3 linked regions of the Salipiger abyssi genome follow. The protein of the gene in region 1 interacts with the protein of each later gene in a pairwise test. Links are inferred from orthologs where the notes say so. Each region holds a gene or a part of one and is shown on either strand. Other genes may lie near its edges. The genes, in order: recO, recR and ssb.

What was found.
Region 2: the proteins of recO (region 1) and recR interact in binary tests that used the Escherichia coli proteins (3 or more experiments, as listed by UniProt). The link is inferred for Salipiger abyssi from one-to-one orthologs.
Region 3: the proteins of recO (region 1) and ssb interact in binary tests that used the Escherichia coli proteins (3 or more experiments, as listed by UniProt). The link is inferred for Salipiger abyssi from one-to-one orthologs.

Annotation. Positions count from the first base shown.
Region 1 is NZ_CP015093.1:2,316,321-2,325,508, forward strand. Bases 2,404-5,268 are described here. They hold recO (DNA repair protein RecO), read right to left. Parts: upstream 4,268-5,268; coding sequence 3,539-4,267; downstream 2,404-3,538. Other genes in these bases: Ga0080574_RS14755 (molybdenum cofactor biosynthesis protein MoaE), read right to left, coding at 2,404-2,568; moaD (molybdopterin converting factor subunit 1), read right to left, coding at 2,572-2,820; pgsA (CDP-diacylglycerol--glycerol-3-phosphate 3-phosphatidyltransferase), read right to left, coding at 2,817-3,482; Ga0080574_RS14775 (Pr6Pr family membrane protein), read left to right, coding at 4,323-4,919; Ga0080574_RS14780 (formate--tetrahydrofolate ligase), read left to right, coding at 5,029-5,268. Outside these bases: Ga0080574_RS14745 (ammonium transporter AmtB), read left to right, coding at 1-1,077; Ga0080574_RS14750 (FCD domain-containing protein), read right to left, coding at 1,232-2,002; more of Ga0080574_RS14755, read right to left, coding at 2,110-2,403; more of Ga0080574_RS14780, read left to right, coding at 5,269-6,705; Ga0080574_RS14785 (chorismate mutase), read left to right, coding at 6,835-7,131; bifunctional methylenetetrahydrofolate dehydrogenase/methenyltetrahydrofolate cyclohydrolase FolD, read left to right, coding at 7,143-8,045; Ga0080574_RS14795 (PaaI family thioesterase), read right to left, coding at 8,098-8,505; ligase-associated DNA damage response endonuclease PdeM, read right to left, coding at 8,545-9,188. UniProt on the Escherichia coli protein: Involved in DNA repair and RecF pathway recombination.
Region 2 is NZ_CP015093.1:751,593-760,845, forward strand. The notes cover bases 2,179-5,108. They hold recR (recombination mediator RecR), read left to right. Parts: upstream 2,179-3,311; coding sequence 3,312-3,905; downstream 3,906-5,108. Other genes in these bases: Ga0080574_RS07210 (capsule polysaccharide biogenesis protein), read left to right, coding at 2,179-2,755; Ga0080574_RS07215 (YbaB/EbfC family nucleoid-associated protein), read left to right, coding at 2,851-3,195; Ga0080574_RS07225 (Dps family protein), read left to right, coding at 4,002-4,451; Ga0080574_RS07230 (DUF1013 domain-containing protein), read right to left, coding at 4,544-5,108. Also shown: Ga0080574_RS07205 (polysaccharide biosynthesis/export family protein), read left to right, coding at 1-722; more of Ga0080574_RS07210, read left to right, coding at 725-2,178; more of Ga0080574_RS07230, read right to left, coding at 5,109-5,320; Ga0080574_RS07235 (ribonuclease T2 family protein), read left to right, coding at 5,463-6,086; Ga0080574_RS07240 (sulfotransferase family 2 domain-containing protein), read right to left, coding at 6,387-7,031; Ga0080574_RS07245 (AMP-binding protein), read left to right, coding at 7,142-8,767; Ga0080574_RS07250 (Acg family FMN-binding oxidoreductase), read right to left, coding at 8,777-9,253. UniProt on the Escherichia coli protein: May play a role in DNA repair. It seems to be involved in an RecBC-independent recombinational process of DNA repair. It may act with RecF and RecO.
Region 3 is NZ_CP015093.1:3,705,247-3,714,444, forward strand. The notes cover bases 804-3,678. They hold ssb (single-stranded DNA-binding protein), read right to left. Parts: upstream 2,565-3,678; coding sequence 2,043-2,564; downstream 804-2,042. Other genes in these bases: Ga0080574_RS21615 (sulfotransferase family 2 domain-containing protein), read left to right, coding at 804-810; Ga0080574_RS21620 (Ppx/GppA phosphatase family protein), read left to right, coding at 843-1,955; Ga0080574_RS21630 (lytic transglycosylase domain-containing protein), read left to right, coding at 2,773-3,390; Ga0080574_RS21635 (cytochrome-c peroxidase), read left to right, coding at 3,503-3,678. Also shown: more of Ga0080574_RS21615, read left to right, coding at 112-803; more of Ga0080574_RS21635, read left to right, coding at 3,679-4,651; Ga0080574_RS21640 (ABC transporter substrate-binding protein), read right to left, coding at 4,884-6,545; Ga0080574_RS21645 (helix-turn-helix domain-containing protein), read right to left, coding at 6,639-7,463; tRNA (adenosine(37)-N6)-dimethylallyltransferase MiaA, read right to left, coding at 7,460-8,356; pyrH (UMP kinase), read left to right, coding at 8,456-9,184. UniProt on the Escherichia coli protein: Plays an important role in DNA replication, recombination and repair. Binds to ssDNA and to an array of partner proteins to recruit them to their sites of action during DNA metabolism. Acts as a sliding platform that migrates on DNA via reptation.

The sequences.
Region 1 (9,188 bases):
ATCTTCTACTACCTGATCGGCTACAACCTGATGTACCCGCTGGGCACCTGGTCGGTCGACGGTGTCATCTCCGGCGTCTGGGGCCCCGGCGTTCTCGAAGCGGTTGGCGTGACCGCCGATGCCGCCGACGATTACGGCTATGCCTCGACCGGGTCCGACTTCTTCTTCCAGCTGATGTTCTGCGCCACCACCGCCTCGATCGTCTCGGGCACCCTGGCCGAGCGTATCAAGCTGTGGCCGTTCCTGGTGTTCGTCGTCATCCTGACCTCGATCATCTACCCGCTGCAAGCCTCCTGGAAATGGGGCGGCGGTTTCCTCGACGAAGCTGGCTTCCTCGATTTCGCTGGTTCGACCGTCGTGCACTCGGTGGGTGGCTGGGCCGCTCTGACCGGCGCCATCATCCTCGGACCGCGTCTCGGACGCTATGTCGACGGCCGCGTGGTTCCCTTCCCGGGCTCCAACCTGACCCTCGCTACCCTCGGGACGTTCATCCTTTGGCTGGGCTGGTTCGGCTTCAACGGCGGCTCGCAGCTTGCCATGGGCACCGTGGGTGACGTCGCCGACGTGTCGCGGATCTTTGCCAACACCAACACCGCAGCCGCGGGTGGTTCGGTCGCCGCTCTGATCATGACCCAGATCATGTACAAGAAGCCCGACCTCACCATGGTGCTGAACGGCGCGCTGGCCGGCCTCGTGTCGATCACCGCGGAACCGCTGACCCCGACCCTGGGCGCGGCCACCATCATCGGCGCGATCGGCGGCATCATCGTGGTCTTCGCGGTCCCGATGCTCGACAAGCTGAAGATCGACGACGTTGTCGGCGCCATCCCGGTCCACCTGGTCTGCGGCATCTGGGGCACCATCGCCGTGGCCTTCACCAACTCCGACGCCTCCTTCGCGACGCAGCTCTACGGCATCGTTGTGGTCGGCATCTTCACCATCATCGCCTCGGGCGTGGTGTGGTTCGTCCTCAAGCTGGTCATGGGCGGTATCCGTGTCAGCGAAGAGGAAGAGATCACCGGTCTCGACATGGGCGAGCTGGGCATGGAGGCCTATCCGGAATTCTCCAAAGGCTGATCTCCTCCTTCCTGTCAGCCTTTTGTGACCAACTGCCCGGGCGTTCGCGCCCGGGTTTTTTTGTGCGGTAAGCCGCGGATGCAGGAAGACGCGCGCGGGGCGCGGCCTCGGTCTTTGCGATCCGGAAACGGTGGGCGACGAGCGCCGGGAGGGCTCAGCCCCGGTGCTTCACCCGCTCATAGCGCTGTTTGGCGATGTCTTCGTCATGCTCGGCCTTGCGGTCGGCGGCCAGCGCCCGCTCGACATAGCTCAGATGCGCCTCTACGGCGGCGCGGGCGGCGGCGGCATCGCGGGCCTGAAGCGCCAGATTGATCGCGCGGTGCTGGTCGAGCAGCGCCTCGCGCGTGGTGCGCTGGCGGAACATCACCGAGCGGTTGTAGAACACCCCCTCGCGCAGAAGCTGATACATCGAGCGCATCATGTGCAGCATGATCACATTATGGCTGGCCTCGATGATCGCCAGGTGAAACTCCGCATCGAGCCGCGCCTCGTCCGCCGGGTTGCGCTTGCCATGCGCCGCTTCCATCTGCGCGAAGAGCGTATCTATCACCCTGAGGTCGGTATCCGTGCCATGCAGGGCGGCGCGTTCGGCAGCCATGCCCTCCATGTCGCGGCGAAAGCTGAGATAGTCGAAGACTGCCTCGTCATGGCGGGCAAAAAGCTGCACCAGCGTATCTGAAAAGGCAGAACCCAGCGCCTCGGTGACAAAGATCCCCGCGCCGGCGCGCGAGGTGAGCAACCCGCGTGCCTGAAGATCGGCCACCGCCTCGCGCAGCGAGGGGCGCGAGACGCCGAGCCGCTCGGCCAGCTCGCGCTCTGCCGGCAGCCGCTCGCCCGGGCGCAGGATGCCGCGCAGGATCAGCTCCTCGATCTGGCGCACCACGGCCGAGGCGAGTTTCTCCGATTGCACGGGACGGAAGGGCATGAGGCGCCTCTAGCTCTGCGAAATTGGTCAGATCATATGACCGCACGGGAGGCGGGACAAGTAGGGTGGGCAATCCTGCCCACCGCTCGCCCAGCTTCCCGCGACGCCTACCACCGCCGCAGCGCCGCCTCGTCCTCGTCCTTGGCCGCGACCCAGGACTGCGCCCCGCCGGCGCTTTCCTTCTTCCAGAAGGGGGCGCGGGACTTCAGGTAATCCATCAGGTATTCCGCCGCCTCGAACGCATCCTTGCGGTGTGGCGAGGCGGTCGCCACCATCATGATGCGCTCGCCCGGCGCCAGTTTGCCATGGCGGTGGATCACCAGCACCTCGCCCAGAGACCAGCGCGCCTGCGCCTCTGCGGCGATCTTGGCCAGCGCCTTTTCGGTCATGCCGGGGTAATGCTCGATCTCCATGCCGTCGAGCCCGCCGCTGACGTCGCGCACCACGCCGGTGAAGGTCACCACCGCGCCCATGTCGTTGCGGCCAGCGGCGAATGCGTCGGCTTCGGCGCCGAAATCGAACGGCGCCTCCTGCACCACGATGCGAATGCCGGCCTCCTCGCTCATGGCTCAGCCCCCGGTCATCGGCGGAAAGAACGCCACTTCGCGGGCACCGGCCAGCGGTGCGTCGAAATCGGTCAGCTCCTGGTCGACCGCGACGCGCAGCGCCGAGAGGTCGGAAAACGCCATGGCGTAGCGCTCTTCGCGGGCGCGCAGCTCGTCGACCAGCGCCGCGACGGTCTCGGCCCCGGTGTCGAGCCTTTCCTTCGGCAGCCCGATCCGCTCGCGGACCCAGGCGAAATACAGAACGTCGATCATCGCTCCTCCCGGAGATGCGGCAGGGCCTTCACGAAATAGTCCCAGCCGGTGATCAGGGTCAGCGTCGCCGCCACCCAGAGCAGCGTCAGCCCGATATGCCCGGCCCAGGTCATGCCCTGCTCCTTCCAGATCAGGCCATGAATATCCGCAGCCTCGCGGTTCAGGATCGCGCTCACCCGCTGCGGGTCGAGGTCGATGACGCTGACCGCAAGATAATGCTCGAAGACGCCCTGTGCAAACAGCACCGCGATGGCGACCATCTGAAAGGTGGTCTTCCACTTTGCCAGCTTGGTGACCTTCAGCGTGCCCGCCACGTCGCCGAGATACTCGCGCAGCCCGCTGACAAAGACCTCGCGGAAAAGGATGAAGGTCGCCGGCAGCACCAGCCAGGGCGACATCGAGGAATAGCCCACGATCACCATCAGCGCGATCACCACCATCGCCTTGTCGGCGATCGGATCGAGCATCGCGCCGAGCTTCGATTCCAGCGACCAGGCGCGCGCGATATAGCCGTCGAACCAGTCGGTCACGGCGGCGCCGATGAACAGCAGCAGCGCGAACCAGTCGGCGAGCGGCCGGGAGAAATACAGGAACATCACCGCCACGCCGGGAGCGGCAAGCAGGCGGAGCGCGGTGAGTGTGTTTGGAAGGGTCCAGCGCATGGGGGGATTGGTAACGCTCTTTTCCGGGGGAGGGAAGAGAGCCTGAACGCGACGGCTTAACGCGCCTGCCGTTCCAGCCGCTCGACAAACAGCGCGCGGGCGGCGGGCAGGGGGCGGTCGCGCAGCTCATGCGCAAGCTTGTGTTCGAGGAAATAGCCGGTGGTGGAGAGCGCCGTGACGATCTCGGCATCCGGCGCGTTGCCCTCGCCGCGCAGCACCGGCGGCAGCGGCAGCAGCCGCGCCGCCCAGTCGCCCGCGCCGATGGCCGAAACCGCCCGCCCGCTGCGCGGCGAGACGTAATCCAGCGGCTCGTTGATCCCGGTGACCGCGCAGGCGGAGAGATCGAGCCCGAATCCCATCTCCTCCAGCAGCGCCATTTCCCAGCGCAGATAGGCCAGTGGCCAGAGTTCGCGCTCGCCCAGTAGGTCGAGGAGCTGCTCGGAACGGGCATAGAGCGCCGGATGCGCCTCGCGCTCGGGCAGGCAGAAGGCCAGCAGCGCCACCACCGCGTTGAGCCCGGCGAGCGACAGCCGGTCGCTCATCGCGGTTGCCGCGCGCGAGCGCTGCGGCTCGACCGTATAGGCGCCCATGTGATCTTCGAGCCGCGCCCGCCAGGTCACGTCGAGCTGCGCGCCCGGTTGCAGCGAGGGCGCGACCTTGCGCGAGGCGCCGCCGCGCAGCACGCCCATATGCCGCCCGTGCCCGGCGGTGAAAACCTCCAGGATGGCCGAGCTTTCGCCATGCCTGCGAGCGGAAAGAAGAATGCCGGTGTCGCGCCAGTCCATGCGCGGACTATCGGACGGCTTGCCGCCGACGGCAAGCTGCGACAGGGTATCGCCGATGACCACCCGGACCCGCCTCTTCGCCCTTGTGATCGCGCTGCTGACCCTGGCGGCGCTGGCGGTGCAATTCACGGCCACCGCGCAGGCCAATCCACACTACACCCCGCCCGAGACGCTGTGGCGGCTGCTGCGCTATTTCACCATCCTCACCAATGCGCTGGTCGCCGGCACCTTCCTGTGGATGGCGGCGCGGGGCCGGATGGCCGGCGCCGCATGGCTCGGCGGTCTGGCGCTGTGGATCGGCATTGTGGGCGTGGTCTATCACCTGCTGCTGGCCAAACCGCTCACCGGGCTCGACGCACTGGCCGATCTCGGGTTGCACATGGTGACACCGGTGCTGACCGTGCTGTTCTGGATCTTTGCGGCTCCCAAGCACGGGCTGCGCCTCGGCACTGCGCTGGCCTGGATGCTTTGGCCGCTGGCCTATGTCGGTTACGCGCTGCTGCGCGGCCAGATCGAAGGCATCTACCCCTATTTCTTTGTCGATCCGACTGCGGTCGGCTGGCCCGGCGTGCTGCGCTGGTCGGGTCTGCTTTGTGCGGGGTTCGTCTCGGCAGGTGCTGTGCAGGTCGGGATTGCGCGGCTGCTGCGTTAGGGGGCGTGTCTGCCGCGCGGCGGAAAAAGGCCCGATTTGCATCTGTTGTCTCGCGCAAGCTTGCGGCATGGTCTCGGCGGAACGAACGGACTGAAGCAGGAGGTGCCCCGTGGCTGTCAAACCGGATATCGAGATCGCCCGCGAAGCCAGCAAACGGCCCATTCAGGAGATCGGCGCCAAGCTGGATATCGGCCCGGACCACCTGCTGCCCTATGGTCACGACAAGGCGAAGGTCGACCAGCGCTTTATCTCCGGCCTCTCCGACCGCCCGAATGGCCGGCTGATCCTGGTGACCGCGATCAACCCGACCCCGGCGGGCGAAGGCAAGACGACCACCACGGTCGGGCTCGGCGACGGGCTGTCGCGCATCGGCAAGAAGGCGGCGATCTGCATCCGCGAGGCCTCGCTCGGCCCGAATTTCGGCATGAAGGGCGGGGCCGCGGGTGGCGGCCATGCGCAGATCGTGCCGATGGAAGAGATGAACCTGCATTTCACCGGCGATTTCCACGCCATCACCAGCGCCCACAACCTGCTGGCGGCGATGATCGACAACCATATCTACTGGGGCAACGAGCAGGAGATCGACCTGCGCCGCGTGGTCTGGCGCCGGGTGCTCGACATGAACGACCGCGCCCTGCGCGATACCGTGACCTCGCTGGGCGGGGTCAGCAACGGCTTCCCGCGCGAGACCGGTTTCGACATCACCGTCGCCTCCGAGGTCATGGCGATCCTCTGCCTGGCCGAGGATCTGGCCGATCTGGAGCGCCGGCTGGGCGACATGATCGTCGCCTACAGGCGGGATCACTCGCCGGTCTTTGCCCGCGACATCGGCGCCGACGGGGCGATGACGGTGCTGCTCAAGGACGCGATGATGCCCAACCTCGTGCAGACGCTGGAGCATACGCCGGCCTTTGTGCATGGCGGGCCCTTCGCCAATATCGCCCATGGCTGCAACTCGGTCATCGCCACCAAGACGGCGCTGAAACTGGCCGATTACGTGGTGACCGAGGCAGGCTTCGGCGCCGATCTGGGGGCGGAGAAGTTCTTTGACATCAAGTGCCGCAAGGCCGGGCTTTCGCCCGATTGCGTGGTGCTGGTGGCAACGGTGCGGGCGCTCAAGATGAACGGCGGTGTCGGCAAGGACGATCTCGGCGCCGAGAATGTTGAGGCGGTCACCAGGGGCTGCGCCAATCTCGGGCGCCATATCCACAACCTCAAGGGCTTTGGCGTGCCGGTGGTGGTGGCGATCAACCATTTCACCGGCGATACCGAGGCCGAGATCGCGGCGGTGCAGGACTATGTGGCGGGGCAGGGCGCCGAGGCGCATCTCTGCACCCACTGGGCCAAGGGCTCGGCGGGCACCGAGGCGCTGGCCACCCGCGTCGCCGAGATCGCCGATGGCGGTGCCGCGCAGTTCGCGCCGCTCTATCCCGACGAGATGCCGCTCTGGCAGAAGATCGAGACCGTCGCCGAGCGGATCTATCACGCCCATGAGGCGACCGCCGACACCCGCATCCGCGAGCAGCTACACCAGTGGGAGGCGCAGGGCTATGGTCACCTGCCGGTCTGCATGGCCAAGACGCAATATTCCTTTTCCACCGATCCCAATCTGCGCGGCGCGCCCGAGGGCCATGTGGTGCCGGTGCGCGAGGTCCGGCTCTCGGCCGGGGCGGGATTCGTCGTGGCGATCTGCGGCGAGATCATGACCATGCCGGGCCTGCCCCGGCATCCCGCCGCCGAAAAGATCCGCCTCAATGCGGCGGGCGATATCGAGGGTCTGTTCTGATCGGTGCCACCGAAACGCTCATCGGAACGCATTTCCACGCTGCAAGGTCGCAAACGGCGCTCTCGGGGCGTTGAACATTGATACACCGGCGGGCATGAGAGCCTGAGCGGTCAGGTAAGGAGACACAGAATGCGCAACCCTGCGGATCTGGGTGACATGGCGGCGCTGCGCGCCGAAATCGACGCGACCGACAAGGCTCTGAGTGCGCTTCTGGGGCACCGCGCGCGGCTGATCTCGCGGGCGGCAGAGCTCAAGGCGGAGAACGGCTGGCCGGCGCGCATCGCCGACCGGGTGGACGAGGTGATCGCCAATGCGATGGCCCATGCCGAGGCCGAAGGCTACGACCCGGCGCTGGCGGAATCGCTCTGGCGGGAGCTGGTGGAATGGTCGATCCGGCGCGAAGAGACCGCGCTCGGGCGGGAATGAAGGAGAGGTCCATGACGGCCACGATCATCGACGGCAAGGCCTTCGCGGCCAATGTGCGGGAAAAGGTGGCGTCCCATGTGGCGCGGCTGAAGGAAGAGAACGGCATCACGCCGGGTCTTGCGGTGGTGCTGGTGGGCGAGGACCCCGCGAGCCAGGTCTATGTCCGCAACAAGGGCAAGCAGACCGTGGAATGCGGCATGCAGAGCTTTGAGCACAAGCTGCCGGCCGACACCCCCGAGGCCGACCTACTGGCGCTTGTCGCGCAGCTCAATGCCGATCCTGCGGTGCATGGCATCCTGGTGCAGCTGCCGCTGCCCGATCACATGAACGCGGATGCGGTGATCAATGCCATCGACCCGGCCAAGGATGTGGACGGGTTCCACATCTCCAATGTGGGCCTGCTGGGGACGGGGCAGAAGAGCATGGTGCCCTGCACTCCGCTCGGCTGTCTGATGATGCTGCGCGATGTGCATGGCTCGCTTTCCGGCATGAACGCGGTGGTGATCGGGCGCAGCAACATCGTCGGCAAGCCGATGGCGCAGCTCCTGCTGGGCGAAAGCTGCACGGTGACCATCGCGCATTCGCGGACGAAGGATCTCGCCGATGTGGTGCGCCGCGCCGATATCGTGGTGGCGGCGGTGGGCCGTCCGCAGATGGTGCCGGGCGACTGGATCAAGCCGGGCGCCACGGTGATCGACGTGGGCATCAACCGCATCGACGCGCCCGAGAAGGGCGAAGGCAAGACCCGTCTGGTGGGCGATTGCGACTACGACAGCTGCGCCGAGGTGGCCGGCGCGATCACCCCGGTGCCGGGTGGGGTGGGGCCGATGACCATCGCCTGCCTGCTGGCCAATACGGTCACCGCCTGCTGCCGCGCCAACGGTCTCGCCGAGCCCGAAGGTCTCACCGCCTGAGCACAGCGGTGGGCAGGATTGCCCACCCTACCGCCCCTTGTTGGCACAGGCATTATACGGGAACGGTGGTGCCGGTGAGCAGGGCGGCATGGGTCTCCCTGCCGTCCTTCACCGCGTAGACATCGGCGCTGACGATCACCAGCCGCCGCCCCGGCTTGATCACCCGCCCGCGGGCGATCAGCGTCTCTCCCACGGCGGGCGCCAGCAGGTGTACCTTCATCTCCGAGGTCACGACCTCCTTGTCCTCCGGCATCACCGAGAGCGCCGCATATCCCGCCGCGCTGTCGCCGATGGCAAAGGCCAGCGCCGCATGGGCATAGCCCAGCTGCTGTTGCAGATCGGGGCGGATCGCCGCCTCGATGCTGACGGCGCCGGGCGCGACCGAGACCAGCCGCGCGCCCAGCGTCATCATCATGTTCTGACGGGCGAAACTGGCCCTTATCCGTGTGTCGAGATCCATGACACGCACTCGATCACGGGCGCGTGGCGCTGGCAAGCCTCAGCCGCGCGGCATCGGGATCGCAACCGGCTGCGGCCCGGTCAGGATCGCCCGCGCCTCCGGCGCCATCAGCGCCCTCAGCGCCGCGTGATCGCTGCGCAGCCCGCCGGTATAGGCGCCATAGGCGGGCAGGATCAGCCGCGCGTGATCGACCAGGAAACAGGGCCGTGACAGGCTGCGCCCGCGCAGCCGCAGCCGCGCCTTGGGATGGTAATGCCCCGAGACCTCGCCCTCTGCCCCCGGCACCGCGATATGGCGGAACACCAGCGCTCCGAGCACCATCTCGGCGCGATGCGTGCCGCCCAGATCCACCGGGCCGGGATCGTGATTGCCCTCGATCCAGACCCAGTCGCGCCCCGCCATCAGCCGCGCGATCCACAGCCGCTCCTCCTCGGGCAGCGCCTCGGCGATGCCCTCCGCGTCGAAACTGTCGCCGAGGCAGATCACCCGGCGCGCGCCCGTCGCCACCAGATCCGCCTCCAGCCGCAGCAGCGTCTCGCGCGTCTCATAGGGCGGCAGCGCCGCGCCGCCCACCGCCGAAAGCCGCGCCGATTTGCCGAAATGCAGATCCGACACCACCAGCAACGCCTGCTCTGGCCAGTAAAGCCCGCCAGACCCCAGCGCCACCAGCTCTGCCCGCCGAA
Region 2 (9,253 bases), 1.6 Mb from region 1 along the record:
TCATCACCGACCGGCTTTCCGAACAGACCCCGGATCCGCAGGTCGAGGTCCGCCGCCTCGCCGGCGACGGCTCGACCGTGAGCCTCGTCGGCGCCGTGGGCGGCCAGGGGGTCTATGCCATCGAGCGCCCCACCCGCACGCTGGCCTCGATGATCGCCCGCGCCGGCGGCATCACCATCTCGCCCGAGATCGCCCAGATCTCGGTGATCCGCGGCCAGCAGACCGAAAAGATCTGGTTCCAGGATCTCTACGACAATCCCAGCTTCGACATTGCGCTGCGCGGCGGCGACAAGATCCTCGTCGAAGAGGACACCCGTTCCTTCACCTCGCTCGGCGCCACCGGCGCGCAGGCCCGCGTGCCCTTCGAGAGCCAGACGCTTTCCGCCGTCGAGGCGATCGCACAGGTCGGCGGGCTGCTGCCCACCGCCGCCGATCCCACCGGCGTCTTCGTGTTCCGCAACGAACCGGCAGAGATCGCCAATCAGGTGCTGGGCCGCTCCGATCTCGTGGGAGCGCAGCGCATGGTCTATGTGCTCGATCTCACCCAGCCCAACGGCATGTTCATGGCGCGCGATTTCGTCATCCGCGATCAGGACACGCTCTATGTCACCGAAGCGCCCTATGCGCAGTGGAGCAAGACGATCTCGTCTCTGACCGGATCGCTGAGCGCGGTCAGCACGCTGGCCACCACTGCCACCGCCGTTCAGGGAAGCGGGGGCTGACCCTGCACGACACCGAGGGACAGCGCGGCGCCGGGGGAGACACCCCCCGGCGTCTTTATGTCTACAGTGCCGGCTTCCTGCGCCAGCGCCGACTGCGCCGCATCCTTGCGCTGGCGGGCTATCGCGTTTCGCTGGGCCGGCCCGGGTCGGGGGACATGGTTGGTGTCTGGGGCCAGTCGCCCTATGCCCATCGCGGCGAGGCGATGGCGGCGCGGCACGGCGTGCCGCTGCTGCGGGTCGAGGACGCGTTTCTGCGCTCGCTGCACCCGGGCCGCGCCGGCGAGCCGCCGCTTGGGCTGCTGCTCGACCGCACGGGGGTGCATTTCGACGGGCGCGCGCCGTCAGATCTGGAGACGCTGCTCGCCACCCACCCGCTCGACGATCACGCGCTGCTGGAGCGCGCGCGCGGCGCCATGGCGCGGATGCGCGCGGCGCATCTGTCGAAATATTCCGCCACCGATCCGGACGCAGCCGCGCCCGAGCCCGGCTATGTGCTGGTGGTCGACCAGACCGCCGGGGACGCCTCGGTGCGCGCCTCGGGCGCCGACCGCAACCGGTTTCTGGAGATGCTCTACTGGGCGCAGGAAGAGAACCCGGGCAAGCGCATCCTGCTGCGCACCCATCCGGAAACGCGGGCCGGTTTCCGTCCGGGACACTATACCGCCGATGACGCGCAGGGGCGGGTGGCGCTCTGCACCGATCCGATCTCGCCACAGGCGCTGCTCGACGGTGCGGTGGCGGTCTATACCGTGTCCTCGCAGATGGGGTTCGAGGCGATCCTAGCCGGTCATCGCCCGCGCGTCTTCGGCCAGCCCTTCTATGCCGGCTGGGGGCTGACCGACGACGAGGCGCCCCTGCCCCGCCGCCAGCGCCGGCTGACCCGGGCGCAGCTCTTTGCGGCGGCGATGATCCTCTACCCGGTCTGGTACGATCCCTATCGCGACCGGCGTTGCGAGATCGAAGACGTGCTGGGCGCTTTGGAGGCGCAGGCGCGGGCCTGGCGCGAGGACCGTCACGGCTGGGTCGCCGAGGGTATGCGGCTCTGGAAGCGCCGCCCGCTTCAGGGGTTTTTCGGCGGCCAAAGGCCGGTGATCTTTGCCAAAAGCGCCGAGGAGGCCCGGAAACGGGCCGAGGAGGGCCGCCGCCGCATGATCTGGGCCAGCAAGGCAGAGGAAACCGATGCGGTGCGGGTCGAGGACGGCTTCCTGCGCTCGCAGGGCTTGGGCGCCGCGCTCATCCCGCCGCTGTCGCTGGTGAGTGACGATCTCGGCATCTATTACGACCCGACCCGCCCTTCCCGGCTGGAGCAGCTCATCGCCGCGAGCGCGGCTCTTCGCCCCGACGAAGAGGATCGCGCCCGCCGGCTCATCGAGCGACTGGTCGCCGGCGGGCTCACCAAATACAATCTCGCCGGCCCCCCGCCCGCCCTGCCCGACGGTCACCGCATCCTGGTGCCCGGCCAGGTCGAGGACGATGCCTCCATCCTGCTCGGCAGCCCGCAGATCCGGCGCAACGCCGATCTCCTCGCCCGCGCCCGCGCCGAAAACCCCGGCGCCGTGCTGCTCTGGAAACCGCACCCGGATGTCGAAGCCGGGCTCCGCCCCGGCGCGGTCGAGCGGCCCGAGCGATGGGCCGACGCCACGCTTACACAGGCGGATATGGGCGCGCTGCTGCCGCAGGTGGCCGAACTCTGGACCCTGACCTCGCTCGCCGGCTTCGAGGCGCTGCTGCGCGGCATCCCGGTCACCACGCTCGGCGCGCCCTTTTATGCCGGCTGGGGGCTGACCCGCGATCTCGGCCCCGTCCCCGCCCGCCGCCTCGCCGGGCCGCGCCCCTCGCTGGAGGGGCTCGTGCATGCCACGCTCATCGCCTATCCGCGCTACCGCGATCCGCTGACCGGCCTGCCCTGCCCGGTCGAGGTGGTGGCCGACCGGCTCGAGGCCGGCGCCCTGCCCCGCCCCGGCCCGGTCAACCGGTCGCTGTCGAAGCTCCAGGGGCTCTTTGCCAGCCAGTCCCATCTCTGGCGCCGCTGAGCCGCGCCGCCCTTGTTCATCGCCGCCGCGACTGCGATATACTGACGGGAACGCCAGGGCCGCGATCCCCGCGCCCGCAACGCAGGAGAGACGACATGCTGAAAGGTTTGGGCGGTCTTGGCGACATGGCCAAGATGATGAAGACCGCGCAGGAGATGCAGGGCAAGATGGCCCAGCTTCAGGAAGACCTGCAATCCATGGAAGTGACCGGCGAATCCGGCGCAGGTCTGGTCAAGGCCACCGCCTCGGCCAAGGGCGAGCTGCGCGGGCTCGATATCGACCCGTCGATCTTCAATTCCGACGACAAGGAAGTGGTCGAGGATCTGATCCTCGCCGCGATCAAGGACGCCCAGGCCAAGGCGCAGGAGCGCTCCGAGGAAGAAATGCGCAAGCTGACCGAGGCGATGGGCCTGCCCGCCGACATGAAGCTGCCGTTCTGAGGCGACGGTCCGGAGCCTGTCGCTTCGGACAACCGCCGAGGCCCCGGGTCGCGCCCGGGACGCGATACACCCCGCCCCGGCCTTGCGCCGGGGCCTCTTGCCAAAGGGCAGACCGCTTGCCGGATCGCACCGAAATCGACGCGCTGATCGAGCTGATGGCCCGGCTTCCGGGCCTCGGGCCGCGCTCTGCCCGGCGTGCGGTGCTGCATCTCATCCGCAAGCGCGCGCTGCTTCTGCAACCGCTGGCCGACGCCATGCAGGCGGTGGCCAGCACGGCACGCGAATGCCTCAACTGCGGCAATGTCGGTACCGCCGATATCTGCCCGATCTGCGCCGATGAGAAACGCGGCAACGGTCAGCTCTGCGTGGTCGAGGATGTCGCCGATCTCTGGGCGATGGAGCGCTCGGGCGTCTTCAAGGGCCGTTACCATGTGCTGGGCGGCACGCTCTCTGCCCTCGATTCCGTCGGCCCCGAAGAGCTGCGCATTCCGCAGATGGTGACCCGCATCGACGCCGAATCCGTCACCGAGGTCATCCTCGCGCTGAACGCCACGGTCGACGGCCAGACCACCGCGCATTACATCGCCGACCAGCTCGAGCACCGGGTGGCGCTAAGCTCGTTGGCGCAGGGCGTGCCCATCGGCGGCGAGCTCGACTATCTCGATGACGGCACCATCACCGCCGCGCTCAACGCCCGCAAACGGCTCTGACCGCGCGCGTCGGCGTCGCCGGCTTGACCTGCGTCATGGCGGTAGGACCGGACACATGCAAGTATCGGCATGAGATTTTCCACAAGGAGAACAGCCATGCTCGACAATACGAATCGCCTCTGTGTCGATGCCATCGCCCGCGCCCTGGCCGACACGCATATGCTCTACATGAAAGCGCATAACTTCCACTGGAATGTCGAAGGCCCGCAATTCCAGGCCCTGCACGCCATGTTCGAAGAGCAATATACCGATCTGGCCGAGGCCTCCGACGAGCTGGCCGAACGCATCCGTGCATTGGGGGCCTACGCGCCCGGCACCTCTGCCGAGTTCGCGAAACTGGCCACCGTGCGCGAAACCGAAGGCCGGCTCTCCGCCACCGAGATGCTGAGCGAAACGGTGAAGGATTACGAGACCGTCGCCGAAACCCTGCGCGCCGGAATCGCTCAGGCCGATGACGCCGGCGACGATGTCACCGCCGGCATGCTCACCGACCGGCTGGAATGGCACGACAAGGCCGCCTGGATGATGCGCGCAATGCTGGCCTGAACCGCGACGCCCGCCGGCATATGGCAGGACAACAAAAAACGGCCCGGAGAGACATCTCCGGGCCGTTTGTACGTCTGGCGATGACGATTGCGTCAGCGGCGCGGATCGTCGCTGTCTTCGTCCTCGTCGTCGTCATCGCCGCCCGAGGGCAGGTTGAAGAAGCTGTCGGCATCCGAGAAATCGCTCGGCCCCTTGTTCTCTTCCTCGTCGTCCTCGCCGCGCGGATCGGAGAGCGAGAAGGTCTCCAGCCCCTCGATGGCCGAGGGCAGGCGCGGCTCGGGCTCCATGCCAAGGCTCTGCTCGGTCGAGACCAGCTTGCGGCGCTCGTCGTCGGTCATCACCTCGTCGAGTTTCTTGGCCGCCTTGGCCACCGCCGCGTCAAGCTCGGTCTGACGGCAGAGCCCCAGCGCCACCGGGTCGATGGGCTGCATGTTCTGGATGTTCCAGTGGGTGCGCTCGCGGATCGACTGGATGGTGGGCTTGGTGGTGCCCACCAGTTTCGAGATCTGCCCGTCGCTGAGCTCGGGGTGGAACTTCACCAGCCACAGGATCGCGTTCGGACGGTCCTGACGCTTCGACAGCGGCGTGTAGCGCGGGCCGCGGCGCTTGTCCTCGTCGACAGCGGCGGCGTTGTATTTCAGCTTGAGCTTGTGCAGCGGGTTCTTTTCTGCCTTGTCGATCTCGGACTGCTCGATCTGGTTGTTGCCCACGGGGTCGAACCCCTTCACCCCGGCAGCCACGTCACCGTCGGCGATGCCCTGGATTTCCAGCTCGTGCATGCCGGTGAAATCGGCGATCTGCTTGAAGGTCAGCGTGGTGTTGTCGACCAGCCAGACGGCGGTCGCCTTGGGGTGCAGCAGTTTGGCCATCGTTCCATCTCCTTGCAATGCGTCCTCCCCGCCCCCAAGCCATTTTCTGGCCGGGAGGTCCCGGATTTGATCCGGGACGGGCTACCGTTGTCGGGGAACTTGGCCGCTATATAGTGGTGACAAACCCAAGAGGGAAGAGAAAATGCGCTGGTTTCTGCTGCTGCTCGTCTCCGCCACCCTGGCCCGCGCCGAGGGCGAGACGGCGGGGAGGTTCGATTATTACGTGATGTCGCTGAGCTGGTCGCCAAGCTGGTGCGCGCTCGAAGGCGATGCGCGCCGCTCGCCGCAATGCGAGGAGGATCACGGCTGGATCCTGCACGGGCTCTGGCCGCAATACCATCGCGGCTACCCCTCCTATTGCCCGAGCTCGCAGCGCGCGCCCAGCCGGGCGATGACGGCAGAGATGGCCGATATCATGGGCACGGCGGGGCTCGCCTGGCATCAGTGGAAAAAGCACGGCAGTTGTTCGGGGCTGAGCGCCGAGACCTATTTCGCCCTCTCACGCCGCGCCTATGAGACCGTGACCCGCCCCGCCGCCTTCCGCAAGCTGGAAAGCCCGGTGAGCCTGCCGGCGGCGCTGGTGGAGGAGGCCTTTCTCAAGGCCAATCCGGGGCTGGAGCCGGATATGCTGACGATCACCTGCAAGGCCGGCCGCATCCAGGAGGCGCGGCTCTGCCTCTCGACATCGCTCGAGCCGGTGCCCTGCGGGCAGGACGTGGTGCAGGACTGCACCCTGCGCGACGCACTGCTCGACCCGGTGCGCTGACGGCACGGGCGGCTTTCGAGGGGCCAGCCCCTCGGACTCCCCGGGATATTTTGGGCCAATGGAAACATGAGATCCGGGAAAGAAACCGAATATTAAGGTTAACCGGCGATACCGGTCATGCGGTACAGGCGGGGACGCCGATGACCGCGCCAGTGGAAGCCCAGCGCTTCTGGCAGCCCGCCTCCACGCAAGGCGGGCTGCCTTCCCTCTTCCGGCTCTTCCATTGGCTGCAAATATCCCCGCCGGAGGCAGACCGCCCTGCCCGCCCGCGCAACGCCCGCAGCGCCGGGCGCGACGCTTTCAGAACGCATAGCCGAACCGGGCGATATCCTCGGCGCAAAAAGCCCCAACCAACGCCGCCGTCGCCTCGGTATAATAGCCCCGGTAATCCTCCGCCCGCGCCGAGGCGTTCTCGCGTCCAACCTCCGGGCGAAAGCCCAGATGCGCCTCCAGCGGCGCCAGATCCGCCTCCAGATGCTCGAGCCGCAGATAGAGATCCGCGCGCTCCCGCCCTGTCACATCACGCATGTAGCTGGCATAGGGGGCCGCGCTCAGGCTCGCGGCGATCTGCGGATGCGCGAGAAACCCGGCGAAATCAAGCGCCTGCGCCAGCCGCACCGCCGTGTGCTCGAAACGCTGCGTTTGCAGCCAGTGGTAATAGCTCACCATCCTGTCCCACGGGTTGCGCACCAGCGTGAAGGTGAACAGGGCGCCGATCTCCCCGGGGCTCAGCACCCCGTCGATATCCGCCAGTGTCGAATGTTTCCACAGCCGTCCGCGGGCGGAAAGCCGCGTCACCCGCCCCCGCCGCCTGCGCGCTTTCGGCGTATCGCCGATCAGGATATCGTCGCGATGCGCCCGCGCCTCCAGCGCCGCTGCCATCGAGGTGCCGCCGGTCTTGGGGATATGCACAAAGATATAGCGGCGGCCCGGAGAGATGATCATGGGCGCCAGAATAACCCTACGTTTCGAAGACGAAAATCCCCGATTCGGGGCTTTTCCACATCGCCACGACTGCGCATAGTCCGGGGCACGAGCTATCGAGGGAGGACGCCATGGGCTGGCTTGCCAATGAAACCGGACTGGGAAAATGCACGGCGAATTTCGTGCCGCTCACTCCGCTCTCCTTCCTGATCCGCGCCAGACAGGTCTATCCCGACCACATGGCGGTGGTCTACGGGCCGCACCGCAAGACCTATGCCGAGTATTACGAGCGCGTCACCCGGCTCGCCTCCGCGCTGACGAAAATCGGCATCGCCCCCGGCGATGTGGTGGCCACCATCCTGCCCAACATCCCCGCCCAGGCCGAGGCGCATTTCGGCGTGCCCGCCTGCGGCGCGGTGCTGAACACGATCAACACCCGGCTCGATATCGACACCATCGCCTATATCCTCGATCACGGCGAGGCCAAGGTGGTGCTCTGCGATCCGCAGTTCATCCCGCATCTGGCCGAGGCCATCGAGATGATGGAGACCGAGGCGCCCACGGTGATCGAGGTCGCCGACCCGCATGGCGGCGCGCCGCATCTGGGCGAATATCAGGAATACGAGGACTTCCTCGCCACCGGCGATCCCGATTTCGCCTGGATCCTACCCGAGGACGAATGGGAGAGCCTCGCGCTCAACTACACCTCCGGCACCACCGGGCGGCCCAAGGGCGTGGTCTATCACCATCGCGGCGCCTATCTCAACGCCATGGGCCAGGTGCTGAGCTGGCGCATCACGCTGCATCCGGTCTACCTGACCATCGTGCCGCTCTTTCACTGCAACGGCTGGTGCCACACCTGGATGATGCCCGCCGTGGGCGGCACCGTCGTGTGCTGCCGCGACATCGCCGCACATAATATCTACGACGCCATCGCCGACGAGGGCGTCACCCATTTCGGCGGCGCGCCCATCGTGCTGAACATGATCGTCAACGCCAAGGCAGAGGAGAAGCGCGCCTTCGATCATGTGGTCGAAGTCTTCACCGCCGGCGCGCCCCCTGCCCCCGCCACGCTCGCCAAGATCGAGACCATGGGCTTCAACGTCACCCAGGTCTACGGGCTGACCGAGACCTACGGGCCGGATGTGGAATGCGCCTGGCAGGGGAGCTGGGATCACATGCAGGGCGGTGACCGCGCCGCGATGAAGGCACGCCAGGGCGTCGGCATGCCCTTCATGCAGCATGTCACCGTCATGGACGAGCAGATGAACATCGTCGCCATGGACGGCGAGACCAAGGGCGAGATCATGCATCGCGGCAACGGCGTGATGAAGGGCTATCTCAAGGCGCCCAAGGCCACGCGCGAGGCCTTCGAGGGCGGCTATTTCCATTCCGGCGACATCGCCGTGCTGCATCCCGACAGCTATCTCCAGATCGCCGACCGGGCGAAGGACATCATCATCTCCGGCGGCGAGAACATCTCCTCGGTCGAGGTGGAAAACACGCTGATGGCGCATGAATCGGTGCTGCTCTGCGCCGTGGTGGCCAAGCCGGACGAGAAATGGGGCGAGGTGCCCTGCGCCTTTGTCGAGCTGAAGCCGGGCCACGAGGCCAGCGAGGCGGAGCTCATCGCCTTTTCCCGCGAGCGGCTGGCGGGGTTCAAGACCCCCAAGAAAGTGGTGTTCGAGGAGCTGCCCAAGACCTCCACCGGCAAGATCCAGAAATTCCAGCTTCGGGCGCGTGCCAAGGATCTCTGAGCACCCGCCTCAGACGAGAACGGACGCCACGGGCCGGCGCGGCGAGAAGGGCAGCGTCGGCCCGTAGCCAAAGCGCATGACGAGATCCGGGCGCTGGCCGGCGACACCGGCAATCCCCGCGAGTTCGGGGCGTAGTGCTGCGACCTCCACCGGCTGGTTGACATAAGAGCAGCGCATGCCGCGCGCCGTCAGCGCCAGCGCAAAGCGCAGCGACGCCCGGCCTACGGCGATCCAGTGCGCCTTGTCCTCACGCGCGCCGGTGAACACCGCGACGCCCGCCGAACTGTCGAGCTGACGGGCGTATTTCGCGCGTTCGGTCTCCGCCTTGAAGAACAGGTCGTAGGCCAGCCCGCCGAGCGGCTCCGGCAGCACCGGGTTGCCGCTACAGGCCGAGAACAGCCCGTCCCCGCGCGCCATCGCCTCGGCAGGGCTGAAGCGCAGCCAGTGTTTCAGCTCGGCCATGAAGGCCGGATCTGCCATTTGCCT
Region 3 (9,198 bases), 1.4 Mb from region 1 along the record:
GCGACGTCGCAGCCCTTCGCCGCGCGGGCCGGTGGCCGCGATTGTGCGCGTTTGCGCGATCATGCTAGGCTGAGATCGTTAAGCTTTCGGAAAGAAAGGCCGGGCAGGGGTATGGTTATCGCGGTCGATGCGCACAGGATCGCCTATATGGCGCTGCCCAAGGCCGGCTGTTCCACCGTCAAGGCGGCGCTCGCCAAGATCGACCCCGCCGTGACCCTGCCGCCCGAAGATCAGCGCGACGTCACGACCTGGCACCGGATCTATCCGACCCGGCGCTTTCGCCCGCATCGCTGGGAGCGCTACGAGACCTACTGGCGGTTCTGCGTCGTGCGCGACCCGCTCAAGCGGCTGCTTTCCGTCTACACCAACCGGGTGGTGGAGTTCCGCGATCTGCACAATTGCCGCAAGATCCTGCGCGGGCGCGTCGATCTGCCCAAAGACCCCGATCCGGATTTCTTTTTCCAGAACCTGCGCGCCTACGTGCAGGCCTCTTCTGCGATCAAGCATCATGCCATGCCGGCCTGGCTGTTTCTCGGGCCGGATCTGCGCCGCTACGACCGGATCTACCGCACCGCCGAGCTGAGCCGGTTCGGGCTAGATCTGGCAGAGCGCACGGGGCTGCCGGTCGACATCGCGCAGGAGAATTCCAGCACCGCGAGGCTCGGCCTGGCGGATCTGCGCCCCGAGACCCACGCGGCGATCCGCGACTATCTCGACGACGAATACGGCTATCTGTCGGATTTCTTCGACAATCCCTTCGCCCGGGACCAGCATGTCTCTTGCACGGTGCCGCGCCCCCGCGTATCCTAGAGCCAACTTAAAATTCGGAAAGGCGCACGAAAATGGCGCCCAGGCGTCCCAGAGGTGCGGGCGCTTTCCCGAAACCGGTCGAGAGCCCCGCGCCGATACCGCCCGATCCAAATGCGCTCTATGCCGCGCTGGATCTGGGTACGAACAGTTGCCGCATGTTGATTGCCCAGCCAAAGGGCAGCCAATTCCATGTGGTCGACTCATTCTCGAAATCCGTTCAGCTCGGGCATGGCCTTGAGCGGAGCGGGCGGCTTTCGCGTGCCTCGATGACGCGCACCATCGGCGCGCTGCGGGTCTGTCAGCAAAAGATCAGGCGGCATAATGTGACCCATATGCGGCTGGTGGCGACCGAGGCCTGCCGCCGGGCACAGAACGCGCGCGATTTCATCCGGCAGGTGCGCCGCGAGACCGGGCTCTCGCTCGAAATCATCCAGCCGGAGGAGGAGGCGCGGCTTGCGGTGATTTCCTGCGCGCCGCTGGTCTCGACCCGGACCGAGCAGCTTCTGGTGGTCGATATCGGCGGCGGCTCGACCGAGCTGGTCTGGATCGACCTCTCTTCCGTGCCCCGGCGCGACCGTCCGGCGGCGATCATGCGGCTGCATGCGGGTTTTCACCCGCCCGAAAGCCCGTTTCCGGCGGCCAAGGTGGTCGACTGGATCTCGGTGCCGCTGGGGGTGGCGACGCTGCGCGACCAGTTCTCCGATGTCGAGGACGATGCGGCGCGCTATGCGCTGATGAGCTGGTTCTTCGAAGAGCAGCTCTCGGAATTCGCCCCTTACAAGGATGTGCAGGCGCGCGAGGGCTTCCAGATCGTCGGCACCAGCGGCACGGTCACCACGGTGGCGGCCTCGCATCTCGGGCTGCGGCGCTACGACCGCACCAAGGTGGACGGGCTGCGCATGTCGTCGGACCAGATCGAGGCGGTGATCCAGCGCTATCTCGATCTGGGGCCGGTGGGGCGGCGGCGCGATCCGCGTATCGGCCAGGACCGGCAGACGCTGATCATGTCCGGCGCGGCGATCCTCCAGGCGCTGCTGCGGCTCTGGCCGACCGACCGGCTGTCGGTCGCCGACCGGGGGCTGCGCGAGGGGCTGCTTTATGCCCAGATGTCCGCCGATGGCGTGCTGGAGGACGGGCCGCTCTGAGCCTCTCCGGCGCATGTCAGGCAAAAGAAAAGGCCCGGGCTCCATGAGGAGCGCCGAGCCATTCTTATCTTGCCGGAGTGGTCTGGCTCAGAACGGGATCTCGTCGTCGAGATCGCGCGAGGGCGCCCGCGACGGGCCGGAGCCGCCGCCGCCCGAGTAATCGTCGCGACCGCCGCCGTAACCACCGCCGCCGCCGCTACCGCCACCGCTGTAGCCGCCGCCCGAGCCACCGAAATCACCGCCGCCGCCACCGCCGCCACGGCTGTCGAGCAGCGTCAGCTCGCCGCGATAGGGGCGCAGCACCACTTCGGTGCTGTAGCGGTCCTGACCCGACTGGTCCTGCCATTTGCGCGTTTCGAGCTGGCCTTCGAGATAGACCTTGGAGCCTTTGCGCAGATATTGCTCGGCGATGCGCGCCAGCGGTTCCGAGAAGATCGCCACCTGATGCCATTCGGTGCGTTCGCGCCGCTCGCCGGTGTTGCGGTCTTTCCAGTTTTCGGAGGTGGCGATGCGCAGGTTGCAGACCTTGCCGCCATTCTGGAAGGTGCGCACCTCCGGGTCCGCGCCCAGATTGCCCACCAGGATCACCTTGTTCACAGAGCCGGCCATGTCATCCTCGCTGTCTCGTCCGATTCTTTCCCCGCAGGGTTTCGACGAGCCTTACACAGCCCCGTCCCGCTGCGCCACCGCATCCTGCCGGAAACTTGATTAACAAGCGGTAAGCGACGGATTGCCCGCGCTTCGGGCAAAGGCTGGCACATTCCTGCTCAGTCTGTATAGTCGCGCGAAGGGAAAAAGGGACAGGATTGGGTACCTCATGCGGGTTCTGCAACGTCATGCGCTGCCGGCACTGCTATGCGCCGGGATCTTTGCCACGGCCGCACAGGCGGATACGATCTCAACCAAGAACCGGGTCAAATTGTTCCGCAAACAGACCAGCGTTCTCGATACGCGCGCTTCGGAACAGTATCGCAGCTCGGTGCGGCTCCAGCCGCCGTCGGTGGTCACGCCGACGAAATGGGGCCCGATGGGCGGCGACGAGGGCCGCGTGCCGGTCTATCGCGGGCGCTATGACGGGCCTTACGCAGATATGGCCCGGGTCGCGGCGCGGCGCCATGGTGTGCCCGAGGATCTCTTTTTGCGGCTGGTGAAGCAGGAATCGAATTTCAACCCGCGCGCAAAATCCCACAAGGGCGCCATCGGGCTGGCGCAGCTCATGCCCTTCACTGCCCGCCAGCTCGGGGTGAACCCCAACGACCCGGCGCAGAATCTCGAAGGCGGGGCGCGCTATCTCAAGGCGCAATATGCGAAATTCGGCTCCTGGCGGCTGGCGCTCGCCGCCTATAACGCGGGGCCGGGCGCGGTCGAGAAACATGGCGGCGTGCCGCCCTATCGCGAGACCCGCAACTACGTGAAGATCATCTGGGGCAGCTGAGGCCGCCCCCGGTCGATCACAATTTCCGACTAAAACCCTCTGAAAAATTGACCGAGGTCAAGGAGGGGTATAGGAGGGCGTGCATTCTTGCTCCCGAATTGGAGACGCATGCATGAAACCCGCCCCGATCCTCAGCCTCGCCGTTCTTGCCGCGCTTACCGCCGGGCTCAGCGCCACGGCGCTGCGCTCGACCGAGCCGGGGCCGCCGCAGAGCATCGAGGCACTTGGCGAGGCGTTGTTCTTCGACACCGATCTCTCGGCGAACCGCACCCAGAGCTGCGCGACCTGTCACGATCCGGCCTTTGCTTTTGCCGATCCGCGTGGCGCCGCCTCGACTGGCGATGACGGCAGCTCTTTCGGCGACCGCAACGCGCCCACCGCCACCTATGCCGCCTATGCGCCGGCCTTCGGGCAGGATGAGGACGGGCAATGGATGGGCGGGCTCTTTCATGACGGGCGCGCCGCCACGCTGGAGGAGCAGGCCGGCGGGCCGCCGCTCAACCCGATCGAGATGGGCATGGCCGACAAGGGCGCGGTGCTGGCGCGGCTGCGCGAAAAGCCCGAATATCAGGCAGCCTTTCCGGCGCTCTTCGGCAAGGGCGTGCTGGAGGATGAAGAGGCCGCCTATGACGCCATGACCCGCGCCATCGCGGCGTTTGAACGGCAGCCGGAATTTGCGCCCTTCGATTCGAAATACGACCGGTTTCTGCGCGGCGAGGCAGAGCTGACGCAGGAGGAAGAGCTGGGGCGGCTGCTGTTCTTCTCGCAGCAATTCACCAACTGCAATCTGTGCCATCAGCTGCGCCGCAGCGCCATCGACCCGGAAGAGACCTTCTCCGACTACCATTATTACAATCTCGGGGTGCCGGAGAACACCGATCTGCGCGCGCTCAACGGGGTCGAGATCGCCGATGCCGGGCTGCGCGCCAATCCCGGGGTGGAGGACAGGCCCGATACCGCGGGGCGCTACCGCACGCCGACGCTGCGCAACGTCGCGGTGACGGGGCCTTACATGCATAACGGCGTGTTCGAGGATCTGCGCACGGTCATCCTGTTCTACAACAGCTACAACACCCGCAACGAGGCGCGGAAGATCAACCCGGAGACCGGGGAGCCCTTTGCCGCGCCGGAGATCGCCGAGAACATCGCCATGGAGGAGCTGACCGAGGGGCCGGCGCTCGACGACAAGCGCATCGACGCGCTGGTGGCGTTTCTCGAGACGCTGACGGATGCGCGCTATGAGGGGTTGCTGGAGGAGTAGGCCAAATCCCCGCACCCAGGCCCGGAATCAAGCCGAAGGCGCCGGGCCCAGCGGCTGCCCGTCCGGGCGGGCTGCCGCTTTGGCGACGTCAGCGCTGAGTTGCGAGGTCTTTCGGACTTGGTGGGGATAAAGTACTGGATTCTGCGGCCATTGCGGCACCCCACGGGCAGCCGCTGGGCCCGGCTCCCGTTGCGCGGAAGTCAAAGGGTTGGCTGGAACGATGTTTACCGCCTCACGACAGGCCCAGCTTGTAGAGATGGATCTCGAAGGACGGATGCATCTCGGCGCCGGTCACGCCGGGCCGGAAATGGCGGTAGAGCGAGCGCCAATAGGGCTGCACGATCACCGCATCCTCCTGCAACAGCCGTTCGATCCGCGCCATCACCTCGCGGCGCGTCTCGGCATCGGCGACGGTCAGCGCCTCGGCGACCAGCGCGTCGAACGCGGGATTGGCATAGCCGCTCTCGTTCCAGGGCTCGCCGGAGCGATAGGCCAGCGCCAGCACCTGAATGCCGAGCGGGCGGTGGTTCCACTCGGTGACCGAGAGCGGATAGGCCGTCCAGTCGGACCAGAAGCGTGAGCCGGGCAGCACCGTGCGGCGGACCTTGAGCCCGGCATCGCGCAGCATTGCCGCCGCCGCATCGCCGCTGCGCATGGTCAGCCCGTCGTCGAGCGTGATCAGCTCGTGTTCGAAGGCTGCCAGCCCGGCCTCTTCCATCAGCGGCAGGGCGGCGGCGGGGTCGTATTCCGTTGGGCCGATATCGGCGTAATCGGGATGCACCGGGGCGACATGATGGTTCTGCGCCACGGTGCCGAGGCCGGAATGGCCGAGCTCCAGACAGATTTCATTGTCGATGGCCAGTTGCAGCGCCTTGCGGACGCGGCGGTCCGCATAGGGCGCGCGCCCATCCACGAGTGCGGTCTGGTTTGCGCGCAGCACCACTGTGGAGCCTGTAGAGACCTCCGAGCGCTGCCAGCCGATCTGATCGCCCAGCGCGATGAAATCGCCGATATTCTCGTAGAGCATGTCGATCTCGCCGCGCTCGGCGGCAGCGAGCCAGCTTGCCGGATCGGTGCCGTAATCGAGAAACTCGATGCGCTCCAGCGTGGCGCCGCCAAAGCCCTCGGCCCGTGCGCCCCACCAGTCATGGGCGTGATTGCGCACCAGCACCGCGCGCTCGCCGGGCCGCACGGTTTCCGGCAGGTAGGGGCCGGTGCCGATGGGGGTGTCCAGCATGGTCTCGGGGCTGTGGCTGGCATGAACCACCGCGGCGGGATAATCGGCGAGGTTCACCATCAGCGCCACATCCGGGGCGGCGAGGCGCAGGCGCAGGGTCAGGTCGTCCTCGACGGTGACCGCGCCGTCGCGCAGCTTGCCGGTCTCGCGGTCGACCAGCGCCGCCAGCCGCCCGGCCATGGAATTGCCCTCGGCATCGCGGTCGCACCAGTAGTGGAACATGCGCGCGACATCGGCGGCGGTGAAAGGCTCGCCGGTGTTCCAGGTCACGCCGGGGCGGATATGCAGCCGGTACTCGGTGGCGTCGTCATTGGCCTCCCAGCGCTCCAGAAGCATGCCGCGCACGCTGCCGTCGCGATTGTACTCGACGAGATATTCCAGCCAGCCCCGGGTGATATTGGCGATTTCCGACCAGTCGGCGGTGCGCGGATCCTTGAGCGGGCGCACCTCCGTCTGGATCCGCAGCACCGCGTCCTCGGCCCCTTGCGGCGCCTCCTCCGCGCGGGCCGGCGCCGCGAGCCCGCCCAGCGCATAGGCGCTCGCGGTCCCGAGCCCCAGCGCGGTGACCCTTGTCAGGAACTCGCGCCGGCCGAGCTTTCCCTCGGCCAGCTCGCGGGCATAGAGCGATGCGGCCGGGTGTATCTCCGGTTGCGTCATGCGGTTCTCCTCCTGGCCACGCAGGACCGATCTGCCACCCGCGCCGATGAAAGCCCGGATCGGGCTTTCGGGGCAAGGGGTTTTGCGCGGCGCTCAGCGGTGATGGGCGACGCGGCTGCCGGACGCGCGGGTGCCGCGGCGGATCTCGGTCGGCGAGAGGCCGGTATGGCTGCGGATGAAGCGGGTGAAATAGGGCGCGCTGTGAAAGCCCAGATCGCTGGCGATGCGGTTCACCGGCGGCGCCGGATGGCTCAGCAGCCGGTGCGCCTCGTGCAGCTTGCGCTCGGCCAGCATGGCGGCGGCGGTCATGCCGCAGGCGGCGCGGGCGGTGCGGGTGAGATGGGTCGCGGTGACGCCGAGCGCCGCCGCGTAATCCGACACCCCCCGGTCGCTGCGGAATCCCGCACAGAGCGCGCCGCTGAAGAGCCGCATCAGCCGCTGCCCGGCGCTGTCGCGCCGCGTGTCCTGGGTGCCGGCGGCGATCTGGCGGTGCAGCCAGACCGCGACCAGCCGCGCATGCGCGTCGAGCGCCTCGGTCAGCATGGCGCGGCCCTGACCCGCCTCGCGCAGCATCGCGTCGAGCTCGGCGGTGAGCTCGGCCTGGGCGAATCCCTCGCGGATGCGCAGATGCAGCGGCTCGCCGGGGAAAAACCCGGTGAGCCCTGCCGGGCAATGCATCAGCATGCCGAGGCTCTGCGGCCCGGTCTCCAGCGAAAACAGCGTCCCGGCGGGCAGGAAGAGCGCATTATGCGGCCCGAGCCCGCGCCGCGTGCCGTCGACGATCACCCGGCCCTGGCCCCGCGTCAGCCAGAGCAGCGTATGCTCGGCCCGGTCGTGCAGCAGCCGGTATTGCCAGCCCGAGACCTGACCCAGCGAGACGACGCGCGCCGGCGCCCCGGTCTGGGCGGCGGCGCTCATGCGCCCACCTCTGCCGGGCTGAGCGTCGGCCAGCCCTTCATGCGGGCGCGGAACCAGGTGCGCTGGCGCTTGGCGAATTGCCGTGTGAGCACGGTGGCGCGGGTGGTGACCTCGTCCAGTGGCATCTCGCCGCGCAGATGCGCCATCAGCTCCGCCGCGCCGATGGCCTTGGCCGAGGGCAGGGCGGGCGACCAGTCGGGGAGGTTGGCCCGCGCCTCGTCGAGCGCGCCGCTGCGCAGCATCTTGCGGAACCGCGTCTCGATGCGGGTGTCGAGCCAGTCCTTGGGCGCATCGAAGAGGATGGGCTGCGCCTCGGCGAGCGGCAGCAGCGGCGGCGGCGTCTCGGCCTGCCAGGCGGCAATGCCGCGCCCGGTGGCGCGCAGCACCTCCCAGGCGCGCTGCACGCGCATGGGGTTGGCCAGGTCGATGCGGGCGCGGGTCTCGGGGTCGAGTTCGGCCACCATCGCCGCGAGCTCGCCGGCCTCGAGCCGCGCCATGGCCTCTGCGCGGATTTCCGGCGGGGTGGCGGGGATCTCGGCCAGCCCCTCGGTCAGCGCGGTGAAATAGAGCCCGGTGCCGCCGACGATAATAGGCCGCTCCGGCCCCGCCAGCAGCGGCACCAGATCGCGCAGCCACTCGCCCACCGAATAGGCATGATCGCCCGGCACATGACCGTAAAGCCGGTGCGGTGCGCGCAATTCCTCGGCCTCCGAAGGCCGCGCGGTCAGCACCCTCCAGTCGGAAAACACCTGGATCGCATCGGCATTGACGATCACACCGCCCTGATTTTCCGCGATTTCCAGCGCGAGCGCGGATTTGCCGCTGGCGGTCGGTCCCGCGATCAGCACCGGGCGCCGGGGATCGGGCGCCAGCCGGGTCAGAATATCGGCCACCGCGCCCTCCTTCGCGCCCTCCGCTGCGGCATTGCAGCCGCAGAGGTTTTCCGCCACATATGGCGCCGATCCTAGACCCCCTCGCCGATGGAGCGCAACATGACCGACACCTCGCAGACCACCTTCAAGCGCGTGTTGCTGAAAATCTCGGGCGAGGCGCTGATGGGCGACCAGGGCTACGGGCTGCATCCGCCGACCGTGGAACGCATCGCCCGCGAGGTGAAATCGGTGCACGACATGGGCGTCGAGATCTGCATGGTCATCGGCGGCGGCAACATCTTTCGCGGGCTTGCGGGCTCGGCACAGGGGATGGAGCGGACCACCGCCGATTACATGGGCATGCTGGCCACCGTGATGAACGCGCTGGCGATGCAGTCGGCGCTGGAAGAGCATGGCGTCTTCACCCGGGTGATCACTGCCATTCGCATGGACGAGGTGGCCGAGCCCTATATCCGCCGCCGCGCGGTCCGCCACCTGGAGAAGAAGCGGGTCTGCATCTTTGCCGCCGGCACCGGCAACCCCTATTTCACCACCGATACCGCCGCGACGCTGCGCGCCAACGAGATGGCTTGCGAGGCGATCTTCATGGGCAAGAACGGCGTGGACGGGGTCTATGACAAGGACCCGATGAAGCATGACGACGCGGTGCGCTTCGACAAGATCAGCTATGACGACGTGCTGGCCAAGCATCTCAAGGTGATGGACGCCTCGGCGATTGCGCTGGCGCGGGACAACCACCTGCCGATCATCGTGTTCTCGCTCGACGAGCCGGGCGGGTTCAAGGGCATTCTGGCGGGCGAGGGCACCTATACCACCGTGCATGGCTGAGCAGCGGAGACGGT